One region of the Arthrobacter sp. 10N418 genome, then DNA from elsewhere that is predicted to be linked to it. Evidence: riboswitches for the same ligand, from Rfam matches in the RefSeq annotation. Region 1 holds a riboswitch; each other region holds the start of a gene.
The links. Region 1 has a riboswitch for thiamine pyrophosphate ahead of AC1DCZ_RS06010 (phosphomethylpyrimidine synthase ThiC). Riboswitches for the same ligand answer to the same signal wherever they lie in the genome.
Positions count from the first base shown of each region.

Region 2: another riboswitch for thiamine pyrophosphate. It lies ahead of AC1DCZ_RS12390 (ECF transporter S component); the one in region 1 lies ahead of AC1DCZ_RS06010 (phosphomethylpyrimidine synthase ThiC).
Region 3: another riboswitch for thiamine pyrophosphate. It lies ahead of AC1DCZ_RS10050 (bifunctional hydroxymethylpyrimidine kinase/phosphomethylpyrimidine kinase); the one in region 1 lies ahead of AC1DCZ_RS06010 (phosphomethylpyrimidine synthase ThiC).

Region 1 is NZ_JBFTIK010000005.1:183,496-189,808, reverse strand. Features, by position in the region: gene trmD (tRNA (guanosine(37)-N1)-methyltransferase TrmD) at 1-869, opposite strand, end outside; gene rimM (ribosome maturation factor RimM) at 871-1,434, opposite strand; gene AC1DCZ_RS06030 (RNA-binding protein) at 1,607-1,849, opposite strand; gene rpsP (30S ribosomal protein S16) at 1,851-2,273, opposite strand; gene AC1DCZ_RS06020 (hypothetical protein) at 2,492-2,929, opposite strand; gene AC1DCZ_RS06015 (VOC family protein) at 3,458-4,333, opposite strand; TPP riboswitch at 4,505-4,612, shown strand; partial or broken gene AC1DCZ_RS06010 (phosphomethylpyrimidine synthase ThiC) at 4,680-6,028, shown strand; gene AC1DCZ_RS06005 (alpha/beta hydrolase) at 6,039-6,313, opposite strand, start outside.
Region 2 is NZ_JBFTIK010000013.1:156,736-163,048, forward strand. Features, by position in the region: gene AC1DCZ_RS12375 (UDP-N-acetylglucosamine 1-carboxyvinyltransferase) at 1-848, opposite strand, end outside; gene AC1DCZ_RS12380 (energy-coupling factor transporter transmembrane component T family protein) at 1,020-1,823, opposite strand; gene AC1DCZ_RS12385 (ABC transporter ATP-binding protein) at 1,820-3,448, opposite strand; gene AC1DCZ_RS12390 (ECF transporter S component) at 3,465-4,097, opposite strand; TPP riboswitch at 4,165-4,308, opposite strand; gene AC1DCZ_RS12395 (heme-degrading domain-containing protein) at 4,543-5,091, shown strand; gene AC1DCZ_RS12400 (DUF4235 domain-containing protein) at 5,133-5,396, shown strand; gene mnhG (monovalent cation/H(+) antiporter subunit G) at 5,393-5,806, opposite strand; gene AC1DCZ_RS12410 (monovalent cation/H+ antiporter complex subunit F) at 5,796-6,071, opposite strand; gene AC1DCZ_RS12415 (Na+/H+ antiporter subunit E) at 6,071-6,313, opposite strand, start outside.
Region 3 is NZ_JBFTIK010000010.1:67,112-73,424, forward strand. Features, by position in the region: gene AC1DCZ_RS10045 (Rne/Rng family ribonuclease) at 134-3,331, shown strand; TPP riboswitch at 3,434-3,531, shown strand; gene AC1DCZ_RS10050 (bifunctional hydroxymethylpyrimidine kinase/phosphomethylpyrimidine kinase) at 3,514-5,091, shown strand; gene rplU (50S ribosomal protein L21) at 5,447-5,755, shown strand; gene rpmA (50S ribosomal protein L27) at 5,817-6,080, shown strand; gene obgE (GTPase ObgE) at 6,197-6,313, shown strand, end outside.

The DNA.
Region 1 (6,313 bases):
TCGAATTCCTCGAGCAGGTCGGGGCGGCGTTCGGCTGTACGCCGGTACTGCTCGTGCCGGCGCCACTGGGCGATCTTGCCGTGGTTGCCGCTCAGCAGCACCGCCGGCACCTCGCGGTCCCGCCAACTGGAGGGTTTCGTGTAGACGGGGTATTCCAACAGCCCGTCCGCGTGGGATTCCTCCACGAGGGACTCGGGGTTGCCGACCACCCCGGGGAGGAGCCGTCCGATGGCCTCCACCATGGCCAGCACGGCCACCTCACCGCCGTTGAGGACGTAGTCACCCAGGCTCATCGGGCGCACGGTGAAGTGTTCGGCGGCCCATTCCATCACGCGTTCGTCGATGCCCTCGTAGCGGCCGCAGGCGAAAACGAGCTGCTTCTCGGCAGCGAGCTCGTGGGCTGTGGCCTGCGTAAACCGCTCCCCCGCCGGGGACGGGACGATCAGGACCGGTTTGGCTGCCGCGTCCGAATGGTGAGTCTCCTCCAAGCCGGTGTCCGCCGGACTGGTGTCCGCACTGGTGTCCGCCGGACTGGTGTCCGCACTGGTGTCCGCCGGGCTGGTGTCCGCACTGGTTTCCGCCGGGCTGGTGTCCGCACTGGTGTCCGCACTGGTGTCCGCCGCGCCGGCCGTCCCCCGACCGGCGGCGGCCACCGCGGCCAGCGCCTGCGCCCAGGGCTCGGGTTTCATGACCATGCCGGCGCCGCCGCCGTACGGGGTGTCATCCACGCTCCGATGCCGGTCCGTGGTGAAGTCGCGCAGGTCATGGACCCTCAGGTCCAGGAGTCCGTCCTGGCGGGCCTTTCCGATCAGCGAGAGTTCCAGGGGGGCCAGGTACTCCGGGAAGATGCTGACGACGTCGATCCGCATGTCAGGCGCGGTCCGCGTCGGCGTCGGAATCGCCGTCGTCGGGGATCGCCGCGGTCTCGGTATTGACCTCAAAAAGTCCGGCCGGCGGGGTGACGAGGACAAATCCTTCGCCGACGTTGACCTCGGGGACGATCTGCTCCACGAACGGGATCAGGACTTCCTTGCCGTCCGTCGCGGTGACAACCAGCAGGTCCTGGACGGGCAGGGTGTGCAGACCGGAGACCTTCCCGACCACCTGATCGCCCACGCGGACGTCCAGGCCCACCAGTTCGTGCTCGTACCAGCCCTCGTCCTCGTCCTCGTCGATTTCTTCGGTCTCGACGAACAGCTTGGCGCCCCGAACGGTTTCCGCCTCATTACGCGTCTCGATCTCCTCGAAGGCGAGCAGAAGGATGTCCTTGTTCCAGCGGGCGCTCAGTACAGTCAGCGGGCCGGCCGATGCGGGCTCAACAATGAACTGCGTGCCCGGCACGAAACGGTCACCGGGAGCGTCCGTCAGCACCTGGACGGTCACTTCGCCGCGGATGCCGTGGGGTTTGCCGATTCGTGCCACCTGGAGCTGCATCTGTTCCTCTGTTCCGGAGTCGTACTGCTGGATTCTTACTTCTTGGGTCTTGCCGCGTGGGTCTTGCCGCGCGGTTCTTGCAGCGCGGTCCGCACTGCCGCGGAAAACAGTCCGGCCCCTCCACCATTATCTGGTGAAGGGGCCGGGCTCAAGACAAGTGTTGCTGAAAGCGTTACCGGCGGCGGTCCGTGTCGACGACGTCGACCCTGACCGGCTCGCCGTCCGCCAGCGCAGCGACCACAGTGCGCAATGCGCGTGCGGTGCGGCCCTGTCGGCCGATCACCCGTCCGAGGTCGTCCTGGTGAACGCGCACCTCAAGGGTGTCCCCGCGGCGGTTGTTCTTCGCACTGACCTTGACATCCTCAGGAGTGTCAACGATCCCGCGGACGAGGTGTTCGAGCGCTTCGGCCAGCAAGTTACTCAGCCTCGGTGGTCTCTGCTGCTGCGTCGGCGGGGGCCTCGGCTGCTTCGTCCTTCTTGGCCTTCTTGGTGATGGCTTCCGGAATGATCACGGAACCCTTTTCCGGGGTAACGAAGGCAGCCTTGGGAGCCTTGGTCTTCAAGGTGCCCTCCTGGCCGGGGAGACCCTTGAACTTCTGCCAGTCTCCGGTGATCTTGAGGATCGCGGCAACCTGCTCGGACGGCTGTGCGCCGACGCCGAGCCAGTACTGGGCACGGTCCGTGTCGACCTCGATGTACGAGGGCTCTTCGGTCGGGTGGTACTTGCCGATCTCTTCGATGGCACGGCCATCACGCTTGGAGCGTGCGTCCATGACGACGATGCGGTAGTACGGTGCGCGCATCTTGCCGAAGCGCTTAAGGCGAATCTTTACGGCCACTTTTGTGGTCACTCCTGTTTCTGAAACGGGGTCGAGCCCGGCGTTCTGCACCCGTGGGGCGGGCCATACTAGGGGGTTCTAAAAGGACAAGATCCGGACGCGGAGAGAGGGGCCACGCAGATCAAGTACCTGTTCATTGTGCCAGATCAGCGCCGGGATTTCGACTTGACACCCATGCAGTGGCTGATTTCACCCCGGAAGGCACGTCGCGGCCCCAGTCAGGATGTCCAGACGTAGAGCTCAGACTTCGTGGCCGGGTCGATGCCGGCCGCGAGTTCGGCAAGCTGCCGGACGTAGCCTGTGGCCTGGTCCGCACCGAAGGGCATGTCCTCCTCGGCAGCCCAGCTCGCCGCCACGTCTTCCAGGATGTTGCCTTCGTCTTCGGTCTCGTAGCTGAGCAACTCGGCGAGGGCCCGGACCATGGCATGCGGAACGCCGAGCAGGGAGTCGCTGGCCACATCCACCATGGCCAGCTCATAGTCGGCGCCGGCGGCGTGGACGGCGGTGCCGGCCAGGTCCCCGAGCCGTTCGACTTCGAAGTCACTGATGTCCGGGATCCGTACGGCGCCCGGGGCGGCAGGCGCGCCGCCGTCCAGGGCCCCGGCGCGCTTGAGGGCTGCGTTGTGGGTGGAAACAAAGATTTCGGTGAATCCCAAGGAAACACTCCTCATGAGTCGCGGCTGGATTGTTGTTTCAGCCTAGCCGCTCGAGCCCGGCCGCGCCCGGACCGGACATGACCTCCCCTGGACCGTGGTCGAAACTCTTCCATCCGGCCTCGCCTGCGGACATACCCTCCCCCGACCGCGACCAATGGACATGCTGGCACTATGTCCGTTCCCGGCCGCCTGCGTTGGACATGCCCCTGAGGCGCTGCCCTTGAACGTTGGGCATGTCCAGTGCCTGGCGAAAGCGGAGAGCTTACGCACCGCCGCAGCACGGGCAGCGGCAGGCCTTTGGCGGCGGCGGCGCACTCGCCAATCACCAGTCCGGCAGGCAGGCTTCGTGCAACGGTGCCCGGCAGGCAGACGGGCTGCGTGCAACGGTGTCCGTCAACGAGGGCTGCGTGGCGGACCGGGGCATGGCAAACCGGTGGGAATAAATCCCGGACAGCTGTGGCTGACCGCAACATGGTGCGTCCGCGGACGGCTCACGCGCCCGGCGACCGCGCCGGACTCAGCGGGTGCTCAGCGGACAGCGACACGGATGCGGTTGCGCCACGGATCCTCGAACCGCAGCTCGGCGCCGGTGTGGTGGGACTGGACACCGGCAACCTTGAGACGGTCGGCGAGGGCTCCGACGTCGTCCCCCGAAGGCACTTCAATCAGCACTTCGCCCAGGCCGAGGGTATCCCGACGGGGCCCGGCGCCGCGGCTGTTCCAGACGTTCATAGCCATGTGGTGGTGGTAGCCGCCGGCGGAGACGAACAGCGCCTGGCCGTGCCAGCCCGCCGTCTTCTCAAACCCCAGGGTCCCGACGTAGAAGTCGTGGGCCGACTGGACGTCGCCCACCTGCAGGTGGACGTGCCCGACGCCGGCATCGGCCTCGCGCTGGCCGCTCACGGATTCTTCGGTCAGGAACTGTTCCAGATAGCGCTGCGGCGGCAGGGCGAGGCTGTCCATCACGACGTTCTTGCCGTCCCAGGACCACGCGGCCCGCGGACGGTCGTAGTAGAGCTCGATTCCGTTGCCTTCGGGGTCGTTGAAATAGAACGCCTCGCTGACAAGGTGGTCGGCGCTCCCGGTGAAGGACTGCGGCTCGTACTGGGCCGCGCTCGCGACCGTGGCGGCCAGGGCAGGCTGGTCCTCGAAGAGCAGTGCGGTGTGGAAGAGGCCGGCCTCGCCGCGGGAGGGGATGTTTAGGCCGGGGGCGGGGGCGAGGTGGACGAGCGGCTTCTGGCGGCGGCCGAGGTAGAGCCCGCCGTCCTGCTCGGCCACGATGTCAAGGCCCAGGGCACGCTGGTAGTAATCCGTCATGAGCCGCATGTCGCCGACTTTGAGCATCACAGTGCCCATGGTGAGTGCGGCGGGAAGAAGATCGTGGCTGGTGGCTTCGGCAGTCATTTGAACGCTCCGGTGGTTCAGTGGCCACCGACCTTCGATGACCTTGCATACATTAAAATTACTTGAAGCTTCAATTTATTCCAAATGGGCCCGCCGCCGTGGCTGGATCCACGCGACGATCCGGGGCCCGCCACACTCGGGTGGACCTCGGGGCCCCTGAGGTAGCTTCTTCTACGACCACACGGGCGCCCCTGCAGGGGCTGAGATCGGGCTGACGCAGCCTGCGACCGTTGAACCTGTCCGGGTAATGCCGGCGAAGGAAGTGAGTATTTTCGTGAGCACCCAATCTGCACAGCACAGCCCTGCCTAAAACCGGGCCGGACAAGACCGGACCAACCAAGACCAGCCCGCACAAAACCAGCCCGCGGCCCCCACACAGTCGCTGAAGTCGCGTTCCCTGGCGTTCGCCACCGATCCGGAGCACGGCATCCGTGTTCCGGTGACCGAGATTGCGCTGGCGGCCGCTCCGGGCGGCGCCGCCAACGCCCCGTTCCGGGTCTACCGCACGGCCGGGCCGGGCAGCGACCCGGTCCTGGGGCTGGAACCGCTCCGCGCACCGTGGATTGCGGCCAGGGCCGATACCGAGCCGTACAGCGGGCGGGAACGGAACCTGCTCGACGACGGCAGGTCGGCCGTGCGCCGCGGTGACGCGTCCGCCGAGTGGAAGGGCGCCCGGCCGGTGCCCCGCGCCGTCGCCGGCCGGACGGTGACCCAGATGCGCCACGCACGGCAAGGTGTGGTCACGCCGGAGATGCCGTTCGTCGCCTTACGCGAAAACTGCCGCGTCGAACTGGTCCGCGGCGAGGTGGCGGCCGGCCGGACCACCATCCCGAACAACATCAACCACGCCGAATCCGAGCCCATGATCATCGGCAAAGCCTTCCTGGTGAAGATCAATGCTATCTGCCACTGACCGCCGACCGGGTCACGGGCATCGCCTCGCGCGGAGGCTCGATCATGGCCGGCTGGTGCCTGGCGCACCACCGGGAGAACTTCCTCTACACGCACTTTGACGGGCCCTGATCGATCTTCGCCAAATACGATGTCGCGTTCCCGGAGGGGCCGGGCCATGTGCCGTTCCATCTGGTCCGTGAAAACGTGGAGCGCCAGCAGGAGCTCTGCCAGGGCGCACCGTTCTACACGCTCGGGCCGCTGGTCGCGGATATCGCACCGGGCTATGACCACATCACCTTGGCCATCGGCGCCACGGAGATCGCCCGGTACGGCACCGCGATGCTCTGCTATGTCACGCCCAAGGAGCACCTCGGGCTGCCGAACAAGGACGATGTCAAAACGGGAGTGATCACCTAGAAGATCGCGGCCGATGGCGGCCGACCTGGCCAAGGGCCACCCGGGCGCCCACGAACGCGATGACGCCCTGTCCAAGGCACGGTTCGAGTTCCGCTGGCGGGACCAGTTCGCCCTTCCCTGGGTCCGGTCACCGCAGAGGCTTTCCACGACGAGACGTTGCCGCCCGAACCGGCCAAGACGGCGCACTGCTGTTCGATGTGCGGGCCAAAATTCTGTTCCATGCGGATCAGCCAGAACATCCGGGATGAGTACGGTTCAGCGGATTCCCAGGCCGCCCTGGCACAGCTGGCGGCCGGAACGCAGGCCAAGAGCGACGGGTTCCTTGCCTCGGGCGGCAAGGTCTACCTGCCGGAGCCTTCCGTAGGCGGACCCGCAGCATCCTAGGCATCCTCGGCTAGGACGCTTGTGCGTGTTGGCGCCGGCTGACCTCTGCAATGAACGAGCGGATGACCCGGTCCCCGTCCGCTGAGTCCTGGGGCCGGTGTCCTCCCGCGGCGACGCGGTGCAGGGCACCGGTTTCACGCAGGTAGCCTGCGATTTCCTCGTACAGTGGTTCCCAGCCGCCGGTGAGCACCAGTGTGGGGACCCCTGGCACGATCTGCAGGGGCGCCTCCCAGGCAGGGGCCTGCAGCCTCAGCCGCCGGGCGGCGCGTCGTGCCTCCGGGGTGG
Region 2 (6,313 bases), on a different contig from region 1:
ACGCCCTCGATCGCCACGCCGAGCATCTGCAGGTAGAAGCACAGGTCCTGCACCATGTAGTTGGGGCTGGCGTTGCGGATGATCGTGGTGCCCCGGCGGTGCGCGGCTGCCATGATGGCGTTTTCGGTGACGGTGTCACCGCGTTCGCTCAGCACGAAGGATCGGTCGTCGCCGTCCGACGGCGGCGCCTGCACGGCGTAGAACCCGGACTTCGCCTCGACGCTGAGGCCGAACTGGCGCAGCGCCTGCATGTGCGGCTGCACCGTGCGGGTGCCGAGGTCGCAGCCGCCAGCGTAGGGCAGCCGGTATTCGCCGGATTCGTCCAGCAGGGGGCCCAGCAGCATGATGACGCTGCGGGTCCGGCGGGCGGCCTCGACGTCCATGGACGCGAGGTCCAGGACCGCGGGCCGGCGGATCTGGAGATCGTTCGCGTTGAGCCAGGTGCATTCGACGCCGATGCTGGTCAGGACCTCGACGATCCGGTTGACCTCTTCGATCCTGGCCAGGCGGCGAAGGGTGGTGGTGCCGCGGTTGATGAGGCTGGCGCAGAGCAGGGCCACGCCGGCGTTCTTGCTGCTGTTGACATCCACGGCGCCGGAGAGGGTGCGGCCGCCCTCAACCCGGAGGTGGGTCATCTGCGGCCGGCCCACTTTGACGATCGTCCGGCCGACGATGGTCTCCAGCCGCTGGATCATCTTCAGGCTCAGGTTCTGCTTGCCCTGCTCCATCCGGGCGATCGCGCTCTGGCTGGTGCCCAGTTCGGCGGCCAGCTGTCCCTGCGTCCAGCCCTTCTCCCCGCGGGCATCGCGGAGAAGGACGCCTACGTATTCAGCAGTCTGTTGAGTCATTCCAGAAAAATATCACGGATGAGTTATCCGCCCCGGCAATCACGCCCGGAATGGCGTTAATCTCACACCGTTACCCGCGCTGTGCGATAACCGGGGCGGCGCCCGCGGCGGCCCGCAGGGCCGCCTTCGGTGCGGGAAGCGGGCGCTGCGCCGTTCCGGCGTCGGAATCTGTTATTGCCGGGTGAGGAAGACGAGGTTCCAGGTACCGGCCCCGAGCGCGGCCGCCGCGGCGGCCGCGGCGATGCCCAGACCGCCCAGCAGAACCCAGATGTCGAGTCTGCTGAACGTCGAGGCCCTCGCCCAGGTCCGTGCAGCGCCGCCGAAGCCCCGGGCTTCCATGGTGACGGCGAGCCGGGAAGCGCGCCGGATGGCCTGCACCATCAGCCCGAAACTCTGCCCCAAAGTCGCACGGAGCCGTTGATACGGGTTGCCGCGCGAGCCCACACCGCGGGCACGCCGGGCCATGCCGATGGTCTGCCATTCCTCGGCCATGAGCCCCACGAGGCGCATGGCCGCCAGGGTGCCCAGGACGAAGCGGTGCGGAAGCTTAGCGTTCTGCGCCAGGGCGTCCGCCAGGTCCGTGGGATCGGTGCAGCTCATCAGCAGCACCGCGGGCAGCGCGATGGCGAGTCCGCGGAGCATGAAGCCGAGGCCCAGCTGCAGGGATCCGGCGCTGATGGACCAGATGCCGGCATCGAACAATATGGGTCCGGTGTCCGGCGCGAGGATAGCGGTGCTCCAGCCGCCCAGCGCCGCGGCGAGCGTCAGCGGCCAGCCCCGCTGCGAGAGGAGGGGAACGGTCAGCCCGGCCAGGGGGACAAGCATCAGTTCGAAGGCAAGCGCCACGGACGCCGAGACCCAGTCGATCGACAATGCCAGCACCAGGGTGATCATGACGACGGCGGCGAACTTGGCCAGCGGATTGGCCCGGGTCAGCAGGGAACGGTTGCCGCGCAGGCTCAGGACTTCCCTCATGGCGCCGCCACCTCCAGCCCCGGTGCGTTGAGGCTGAGTTCGGCGCCGCCGAGGACGGCGGTAAATTCCTGATCGTGCGTGACGGAGACGACGGCCGTTCCGGCCTCGAGGAGCTCGGAAAGGAACGAGGCGAGCTCGGCCCAGGTGTTGGCATCCTGACCGAACGTGGGTTCGTCGAGCACCAGCACCCGAGGGTGGGCGGCGAGCACGGTGGCCACCGAGAGCCGCCGCTTTTCACCGCCGGAGAGCGTGTAGGGGTTGGCGTCCACCAGCTCCGTCAGCCGCAGCCGCTCCAGCAGCTCGTCCACACGCTCCTCGCCATAGCCGAGGTGCCTGGGCCCGAACATCAGCTCGTCAAGCACGCGGCCTGTGACGAACTGGTGCTCGGGTTCCTGGAAGACGGTCCCGATCCTGGCGATCAGCTGCTGGGCCTTCCACCGGTACGGGTCGATCCCGGCGCCTGCGCTGAGCTCCATCGTTGCGGAGACCGCCCCGGAGACAGGCTGCAGGAGACCGGCCAGGGTAAGGGCAAAGGTCGACTTCCCCGAACCGTTGGGTCCGGTGATGGTCAGGGCCGCCCCCGCACGGACCCGCGCTGTGATGCCGGACTGCACGGGATGCGGCGGAATGGTCCGGAACCCCCCGCGCCAGCCCGCCCGGCGCGGCCGCTCACGGGACACCGCCAGGTCTTCCGCGGCCAGCAGCAGCGCTCCGGCCGCCACCCCGGCTGCCCCGGACGTCCCGAGGGTCCCGGCTGTCCCCGCCGTACCCCCCGCTGAACGGGCCCGCGTCGTTGGCACATGCCCCGGCACCCAGACGCCCGCAGCAATGAGCATGTCCCGCGCCTGCTCCAGCACCTGGTCGGGGGGCCCGTCGATCAGCACGGCGGATTCCGTGGCCGACCCCGGCTGCAGCACCACGATCCGGTCCACGAGGTCTTTCCACACGGCCACGCGGTGTTCCACCACAACCAGGGTGGCCCCGGTCTTGTCCAGGCTGCGGCCCACGGCGTCGCGGACTTCCAGGACGCCGGCAGGGTCCAGATTGGCGGTGGGTTCGTCGAGAAGGAGCAGACCGGGACGCATCGCCAGGATGCCGGCAAGCGCCAGTCGCTGCTTCTGCCCGCCGGAGAGGGCCGACGTCGGGTGGTCCAGCGGCAGCCGGCCCAGCCCGACGTCGTCGAGCGCTTCCTTCACACGCCGCCAGATTCTCTCCGGTGGCACGGAAAGGTTCTCCGCCCCGAAGGCGACGTCGTCGCCGAGGCGCGAGAGCACCACTTGGGTTTCCGGGTCCTGCTGCATGAGCCCGGCCCGGCCGCGCTGCGCGCGTGGCGGAGCGCCGTCGATCAGGAGGCTCCCTGTCTCGTCGGAATCCTCCGCCTCCGCGGGCAGGCCCGGCGAACCGGCTCCGCCCGCGGCGCCGGCGGAACTGTCGCCGAGCACGCCCGCCAGGGCGTGGAGCAGCGTGGACTTGCCGGCGCCGGAAGGGCCCAGCAGCAGCACCCGTTCCCCGGGCCGGATGTCCAGGTCCAGTCCGTTGACCGCGGGCCGGGGCCGGCCGGCGTGCCGCCAGCCCCAGCCGCGGGCCGTGACCGCTGCCGGGCGGACCGTGTTGGAAGGTGTCATGTGCGGCGCGCGGACGTCAGGAGGAGACGGGCTCTGCGGCGGCCTTGCGGGACGCGAAGGAGCTCAGGACCCCGGTCCTGGCCAGGCCGCGGGTGGCGAGCCAGGCCAGGGCTCCGGCGATTACTGCGCCGGAGACTGCCGTGAAGATGATGTAGGCGAGCTTGTCCCCGGGCTCGTAGGCGATGTTCCAGCCCCAGGGCAGGAAGGAGTCGTTCAGGCCGCAGAACAGGCCCGCGCCGGCCCCTGCCAGCAGGGACACCGGCAGGTTGAACCTCTTGTACAGGAACGCGGCGAACACCAGTTCCGCACCGAGGCCCTGCAGGACACCGGAAATCAGCACCGTCGTGCCGTACTGCGAGCCCATGATCAGCTCGCCCGTAGCGGCGACGGTTTCGCAGAACAACGCCGCCCCCGGCTTGCGGACAATGAGCATGCCCAGGATGGCCGGAATCATCCAGCCGCCTGCGTAGAGCCCGGACAGCGGCGGGTAGAGCGCATTAACAGGTGCCGAGACCAGGTTGGCGCCCTGATCCCAAGCCCAGAAGATTACGCCGCCGGCAACGGCGATCAGCGCAGCCACGACGATGTCGACCACACGCCAGTTGTAGCCGCGCCGGTTGAGTGTCTGGTTTGCAAAAATATCAGTCATGTCGTCCTCCTGAGGAACAGGAGGGGAGAGTGCCCCGGCCGGCTGTGGCTTTCGCCGCCGCTCCGGGCACTCTGAGAACTCGACTCCCTTGCGCCGGTACTAACCGGATCAGGTTCGAGGGTCTGCGGTTGTCCGCACTCTCAGCGCCCACCTTTGGCTTCCCCGGGTCTCCCCGGTGATGACCGACGGCGGCGCTCCCCTGTCGTATCTAAAATCGCCCTTGTGGGCGGTGTCCAGTTTACACCCGGCCGTCCGGGAATCCGCGGCCGGCAGTCACAATCCGGAGCCGGCGGCCGGCCCGGGCCCCCGGCGGCGGGGAACACGTCGGCGGGGAACACGTCGGCGCCGGTGTCCGTGAGCACCGGGCTTGATAGAGTCGGCAGTGGCGCGGACAAGGGCTGCCGCCGGAGGGCAGACGGGCAACCAACCGGAAAGCTGGACTATTGTGACGCTTACACCAGCCACACCAGGGTCCTCCGCTGACTATGACCCTGACTCGAGCGAGCCGCAACCGCCGGGGTCCCTGGCGGCGCTGATCGGCCGCATCCTGTCTGAGATCGACGCGCTCCAGTTCGCGTCCTTCAGCAAGGACGACGCCCTGGACCTCGGGCTCCTCCTCGTTGAGCTGGGCAGGACACGCTCACTGCCAATCGCCATCGATATCAGCAAAGGCGAGCAGGTCCTCTTCCACGCGGCACTGGACGGCGCCACCCCGGACAACGAACGGTGGATCAACGCCAAGAAACGCACTGCCGTGCGGTACGAGGTCCCGTCGCTGCTCGTGGGCCTCCGCGCCCGGGCAGCCGGCGGACGGATCGAGGACAACGCCTGGTTCGACCAGTCCATGTTCGCCGCCCACGGCGGCGCCTTTCCGATCTACCTAAGGGGCACGGGGGCGGTCGGCACCGTCACGGTCTCCGGGTTGCCCCAGAAAGCCGACCACGATCTGGTGGTCGAAGCACTGTCGGAGATACTCGGCCGGGCTGGGCGCTAGGCTAGGGGAAGCCCTGTTTCCTGCCGCAAGGAGTCCCAAAAATGAACATTGTCATCAAGCTGCTGGGCACCGGCATCAGCCTGCTGGCCGGCTTCGCCGGAACCAAGCTCGTCGACACCGTCTGGGAAAAGACCACGGGCAACAAGCCGCCCAAGGGCCATGACGACGACGTCCCCACCACGCTGCGCTCGGCACTGACCTTCGCCCTGATCTCCGCGTCGGTCAGCGCCATCATCCAGGTTCTCGCCAACCGCGGGACGCAGCGTGCGGTCACCCGTTTCGCCAAGACCCAGGACATCGTCTAACCCCGGCCGTCGGCCCCGCCGCCGTCGTCGTCCAGCCGACGCTGGGCGGCCGCCCTCTGGACCACGGCCTCGAGCTCGTCCGTGCTGAGCAGCTCCGGGTGCAGGTGCTTGGTCCGGTAGCCGGCCCGGCCCACCATGTGGGCGGCGACAGGGACGGTGAGCAGCTGGAAGAGCCAGGCCACCATCAGCACGGGCCAGACCCACCAGACGCGCATTTGCAGACCCACGGCCAGAAGCAGCAGGAACAGGCCGAGCACCTGGGGCTTCGTCGCGGCGTGCATCCGGCTCATGAGGTCCGGGAACCGCAGCAGCCCGACGGCCGCAGCGAGGGACATCAGCGCACCGGCCACCATGCAGACGGCGGATACGGCGTCGATCACGGCGTCGGCGGGGAGCGTGTCAGGAATCACGGGTGGGTTCCCTCCTGTCCGCCACGAACCGGGCCACCGTGACGGAGCCGACGAAGCCGATGATGGACATCGCCACCAGCAGCATCAGGTTGTTCAAATTCCGGTTGACGGCCATGTCAATGCACAGTGCGGCGCCGAAGATGGCCAACAGCACATCGACCGCGAGCACCCGGTCCAGCAGCGACGGGCCCCTCGCGATCCGGATGATGGCCCCGGCCGCGGCCACGGACAGTACGACGGCGGTCACCGCCAGGACTAGCTGCATCACGCGCCCACCTCCTGGTTCAGTGCGGACAGTTCGTCCCTGGTCCCCATGATGCGGATCAGGGAGGCCTCGGTGTCCCGGACCTCCTTGCGGAGCCTGGCCCCGTCCTCGGCATTACGGACATTGATCCCATGGATATAGAGCGTGGACGTGGACCTGTCCACCTCCACCACCAGCGACCCGGGAATCAGCGAGATCACATGCCCGGTGGCCGTCACCAGGAGGTCGGAACGGCTCCGCAG
Region 3 (6,313 bases), on a different contig from region 1:
TGCCGCACCCCACTGCCGGTGCGAACCTGAGGGTATCCAATTGACTTCTGTCAATGCCTGCGGGTGTTGACAAATAATTGCCCCAACGGGTGCCGGATGTGGCGGTACATCGGGGGCAGGAGTGTCGCCACATATGGAAAATGACCAGGTTGTAACGGTTAACGACGAACCGATCGTCCCCGATCAGGCACCAGAAGCAGCTGCTCCGGTAGCGCCCAAGAGGGCCGTCCGGACACGCCGCAAGGTTGTCGCCAAGACAGCCCCCGTTGACCCGGTCGTCGCCGCCGAGGAAGCAACGCTTGCTGCTGAAGCCGCCGCCGCGGCTGAAGCCCCCGTGGACAACCCGGGCGCCGAATCCGCCCCCGAGGCCAAGAAGGCGCCTGTCCGCCGCACCCGGGCCCGCAAGACCGCCGAAACCGCCGAACCGCTGCCCGCGTTCGCCGAAGAGGCCGGAACTGCACCCGCCGCCGAGGCGGCTGCGGCCGGGACGGGCGCTGGTGACGCTCCCGCCGTCAAGCCCGTCCGACGCCGGGCCAGCCGCGCCAAGGCAGCCGCCCCGGCCGCCGAAGTGCCCGCAGCCGGGGCCCCGGCCGCGGAGGCAGCCGAAGCGCCCGTCGAAACGCGCGAAACTCCCGCCGAAGCAGCCGTCGAAACGCGCGACACTCCCGCGGAAGAGGCGGGCGGGAAGCCCGCCGAAGCGCCGTCCGCCGCCTCCTCGCTGTTCCTCGAGCCCGGCATGGTCACCTCGATGATTTTCCAGGCCCCCGACCTCAGCACCGTTGTTCGCCCGGTTCCAGTTCCGGCTCACGCCGCGGAGACGGAGGACGCCGATGAGGAAGAGGGCGAGGAAGGCGAGGACGCCGGGTCCCGCCGTCGCCGCCGCAGCCGCGGGCGCCGCGGCCGCACCAGCCGCACCGGCACTGAGTCCGAAACCGATGAAGAAGGCTCCGCGGAGGAAGCCGAAGAAGAACCGGAGGGAATGCTGGAAGACGGCGTGACCTCGCGCCGCCGTCGGCGCCGCCGCCGCGGTGACCAGGACCTCGAGCTCACCGGCGGGGGAGACGACGATCCGCCCAACACCGTGACCCGCGTCCGTGCGCCCCGCGCGATGTCGGAGGCGCCGGTCAACAACCGCGTCACGTCCGTCAAGGGATCCACCCGGCTCGAGGCCAAGAAGCAGCGCCGCAGGGAATCACGCGACACCGGCCGCCGCCGCACTGTCATCACCGAGGCCGAGTTCCTGGCCCGCCGCGAATCCGTGGACCGCCAGATGATCGTGCGCCAGCGCGACGACAGAATCCAGATCGGCGTCCTCGAAGACGGGGTCCTGGCCGAGCACTTCGTCTCCAAGACCCAGCAGGATTCCCTGATCGGCAACGTCTACCTGGGCAAGGTCCAGAACGTCCTGCCTTCCATGGAAGCGGCCTTCGTCGACATCGGACGCGGCCGCAACGCCGTGCTGTACGCGGGCGAAGTGAACTGGGAGTCCGTCAACCTCGAAGGCAAGCAGCGCCGGATCGAAAACGCGCTGAAGTCCGGCGACTCAGTCCTCGTCCAGGTCACCAAGGACCCGGTCGGCCACAAGGGCGCCCGGCTTACGAGCCAGATCTCGCTGCCCGGCCGCTACCTCGTCTACGTGCCCGGCGGTTCCATGACGGGCATCTCGCGCAAGCTGCCCGACGTCGAACGCAACCGCCTCAAGCGGATCCTCAAGGACCGCCTGCCAGAAGACGCCGGCGTCATCGTCCGCACCGCGGCCGAAGGTGCCTCCGAAGAAGAACTGACGCACGACATCAACCGCCTCCGCGCCCAGTGGGAGGGCATCGAGAGCCAAGCCACCTCGACCAAGATGCTTGCCCCGGAGCTGCTCTACGGCGAACCCGACCTGACCATCAAGGTGGTCCGCGACGTCTTCAACGAGGACTTCTCCAAGCTGATCGTCTCCGGCGAGGAGGCCTGGGACACCATCGAGGCCTACGTCACCTACGTGGCACCGGACCTCGTGGGCCGGCTCGAGAAGTGGACAAAGGACACGGACATCTTCGCTGCCTGGCGCATCGACGAGCAGATCCACAAGGCCCTTGACCGCAAGGTCTTCCTGCCCTCGGGCGGTTCCCTCGTGATCGACCGCACCGAGGCCATGACCGTGGTGGACGTCAACACCGGAAAGTTCACCGGCAGCGGCGGCAACCTTGAAGAAACCGTCACCAAGAACAACCTGGAGGCGGCGGAGGAAGTCGTCCGGCAGCTGCGGCTGCGCGACATCGGCGGCATCATCGTGATCGACTTCATCGACATGGTGCTGGAATCGAACCGCGACCTCGTGCTGCGCCGCATGGTGGAGTGCCTGGGCCGGGACCGCACCAAGCACCAGGTGGCCGAGGTGACCTCGTTGGGGCTCGTTCAGATGACCCGCAAGCGGATGGGCACGGGGCTGCTCGAGGTCTTCGGCGAACAGTGCGAAGCCTGCGCAGGCCGCGGAATTGTCACCCACGACGAGCCCGTCGAGCACCGCCGCGCCAATACCGTCGCCGCCGAACACTACGTTCCCCGTGCCGAGGCCCAGCCCGCAGCGCGGACCGAGCGCAAGAGCCGCCGCCGCGGCAAGGGCGGCCAGGGCACCCCGGAAGCAACCCCGTCCGCGCCGGCAGCAGTGCACGCCGAACCCACCGAGGCGGAGCGGCACGCCAAAGCCGAGGCGACCCGTGCAGCCCTGGCGAACATCGCCGCGGCAGCACACGCCGCCCACCTGCACGACGGGGAGGCAGCCGCTGCCAGCGAAGCGGGGGCCCGCCAGGCCGCCGTCGACGCAGTCACGAAGCTTGCCGCCACGGAGGAAGCAGCCGGACGCCCAGGCGCCGTCCTGACCTTCGGCGGCGAGCAGGTTGCCCTGCCCTTCGTCGAACACGCCGAGGAGTCGCAGGTGCCTTCCCTGACGCTCGACCTCCTGACCGAGGCGTTCGCCCACCTCGGCGAAGCCGGGGAAAGCACAGGGGCCGAAGCGCAGCGCCGTCCGGCGAGGGGCCAAGCCGCGGCCCCTGCGGCCGTGGCGACTGTTCCGGAGTCCACGGTTTCCGAGCCTGCTGTTCCCGAGCCTGCTGTCGCGACCGGCACCACGTCCGGCGGCCGCCGCGGACGCCGCAACCGGAGCGCCAGCCGCGCCCAGGGCGCAGCCAACGAGACGTCCGTCCAGCACCGCGAGGCAACGGCATCGGCCGCAGCCGTTTCGGTTCATGAAGCCAAGGCGCCTGCCGCGGGCAAGCCGGCAGCCAAGCCGGCAGCCAGCGAGCCGATCATCCTCGGCGTCGGCGTACCGGCCTCGGAGCTCTAGCCGGCCCGGCCCGGCAGGACCGCGGGTGCGGCCCGGACCGGCGTAGCAATACGCCGGAACCGGGCCGCACCCGCGGTTATTTAACGGATGAGGCTAGGCTGGAGCACTGACACGGGGTGCCGCGCATTGGGCCGGCTGAGATCCAGACCCGTTGAACCTGTCCGGCTAGCACCGGCGAAGGGATGTCTCTCTTGTCCTCATCATTTCTTCCGTACCCGCCACGCCGGTCCGCGCAAACCCGGCCTCCCCGCGTCCTGGCCATCGCCGGTTCCGACCCGTCCGGCGGCGCGGGGATCCAGGCGGACCTGAAGAGCATCGCCGCGAACGGGGGCTACGGCATGGCGGCGATCACGGCGCTGACCGCGCAGAACACGCGCGGAGTCACGGCGGTCCACGTTCCGCCGGCAGCGTTCCTTACCCGGCAGCTGAACGCGATCAGCGACGACATCGGCATCGACGCCGTGAAGATCGGCATGCTGGGCGACGCCGCGGTGATTGACGCCGTCCGCAGCTGGCTCGAAAAGGTCAGGCCCGCCGTCGTGGTCCTGGATCCCGTGATGGTGGCGACCAGCGGGGACCGCCTCCTGCAGGAATCCGCTGAAGCCGCGCTCCACGCCTTACTGCCGCTCGCCGACCTGATCACGCCCAACCTCGCCGAACTGGCGATCCTTTTACATGAACCCGTCGCCGGGGACTGGGACGAGGCCCTGGAGCAGGGCAAACGCCTGGCCGCGCTGGTCGGCACCACTGTCCTCGTCAAGGGCGGCCACCTGAAAGACCGGGAGGGCGGGAGCGGCGGCGGTTGCCCGGACGCGCTCGTCAACACCGGAGGACTGCTGGGACAGGAGACCGTCGTGGTGCCGGGGGAGCGCGTCGCCACACGCAACAGCCACGGCACAGGGTGCTCCCTGTCCTCGGCCATGGCCACGGTGCAGGCCCGGGTGGGGGACTGGGAGGCAGCGCTGCGGGAGGTCAAACCGTGGCTGCAGGGTGCGTTGCGGGCTGCAAACGGACTGGACGTCGGCTCCGGTAACGGCCCCGTCCACCACTTCCATCATCTTCAGCACCTCACGGAGGGGCACGGCCGCATCCCGGACCGCGCCCCGGCGGAGGGCGAGTTCGTAGAGGCGCTCCGGAACCAGGCGGCCGGCGATCTGGAGGCAATCCATGCCCTCGACTTCATCCGGGGCCTGGCCGACGGCACGCTGCCCGAGAACGAGTTTGCCTACTACCTTGCGCAGGACGCCATCTACCTCAACGGCTACTCACGGGTCCTGGCCCGTGCCGCCGCGCTCGCGCCCTCGGACGCCGAGCAACTGTTCTGGGCCGGCTCGGCGCAGCAATGCCTCGAGGTGGAATCGGAGCTGCACCGGACCTGGCTCAGCACCCGCTCCGCCGAAGCCACCCTGGGTCCGGTCACGAAGTCCTATGTCGACCACCTGCTGGCCGCCTCGGCATCCGGCAGCTACGCGGTGCTGGTGGCGGCGGCCCTTCCGTGCTTCTGGCTCTACGCCGAGGTGGGGGAGGCCCTGCACGGACAGTTCCTCGCCGCGGGTTCCCCGGGAAGCCATCCCTATGCCGTGTGGCTCCGCACCTACGCCGACGAAGGATTTGCCGCCGCGACCCGGCAGGCCATCGCGTATACCGACGCGGCAGCCAGGCACGCCTCGGCGTCCGAGAGGGAGGCCATGGCCCTGGCCTTCCGCCAGTCCTCGCGCTACGAGGTCGCATTTTTCGACGCGCCGCGCCTGCACGCCTGAACCGACCTGGCCCGTGCAGCCTGTACGATAGTCGGGCACGGTTCGGGAAGTCGCTGCAGGATCGCTCTGTCCAAAGAGAGTGGCGTCCATCACGCAGAGCCCGCCGGAACCAGCCTCGTTTGCGGCCGAAGGCAAAATTAGCGTAGTCTAGACCTTCGGTGCTTACGCCAATACTTGGGTTATGACCTTGAGGACAGTTCATTCGATTTTCGGATGGCGTTGTCCACGGGATAGCTCATGGATTCCCCCGGGGAATCCACCGGCGTAGAGGCACAGCGTGAGCCGGTCCGAACACATTGGCCCCAGGTTCCGCACGCAAATCTAGTAATAAACGTCGAGAGAAGTGAGTTCCCCAGTGGTGTACGCGATTGTCCGCGCAGGCGGCCGCCAAGAGAAGGTTTCCGTTGGAGACTTCGTTACCCTGAACCGCGTCCCCGGTGGAGCCGGCAGCACCTTTGAGCTGCCCGCACTGCTCCTGGTAGACGGTGACAAGGTCACGTCCGCTGCCGCGGACCTGGCCAAGGTAACGGTTACGGCTGAGATCCTCGAAGACCTTCGTGGTCCGAAGATCGTCATCCAGAAGTTCAAGAACAAGACCGGCTACAAGAAGCGCCAGGGTCACCGTCAGGAATTGACCAAGGTCAAGATCACCGGTATCAAGTAACCACTCGTTACTGTTCAGGTTTTCAGCAGATTCCCCAGAATTTTAAAGGCAGGCATTTCAAATGGCACATAAAAAAGGCGCGAGTTCCACTCGCAACGGTCGTGACTCAAACGCCCAGTACCTCGGCGTCAAGCGCTTCGGCGGCCAGGTAGTCTCCGCAGGCGAGATCATCGTCCGCCAGCGCGGCACCCACTTCCACCCGGGCGCCGGCGTAGGACGCGGCGGCGACGACACCCTGTTCGCCCTGGCCCCCGGCGCCGTCGAGTTCGGCACCCGCCGCGGTCGTCGCGTTGTGAACATCGTGGCTGCTGCAGCTGCAGAGTAACAACAAGTTCTAAATCGGTGGGGCGGGCCATTAGGTCCGCTCCACCGGTGTTTTAACCGCATTACAATCATCTTGGGACCCTCTGGGCCCCGGGGAACAGCACTGAGGAGATCCACGTGGCGAGCTTTGTAGACCGGGTAGTACTGCACGTATCCGGCGGTACCGGCGGCCACGGCTGTGTCTCCGTCCACCGCGAGAAGTTCAAGCCCCTCGGCGGTCCCGACGGCGGCAAC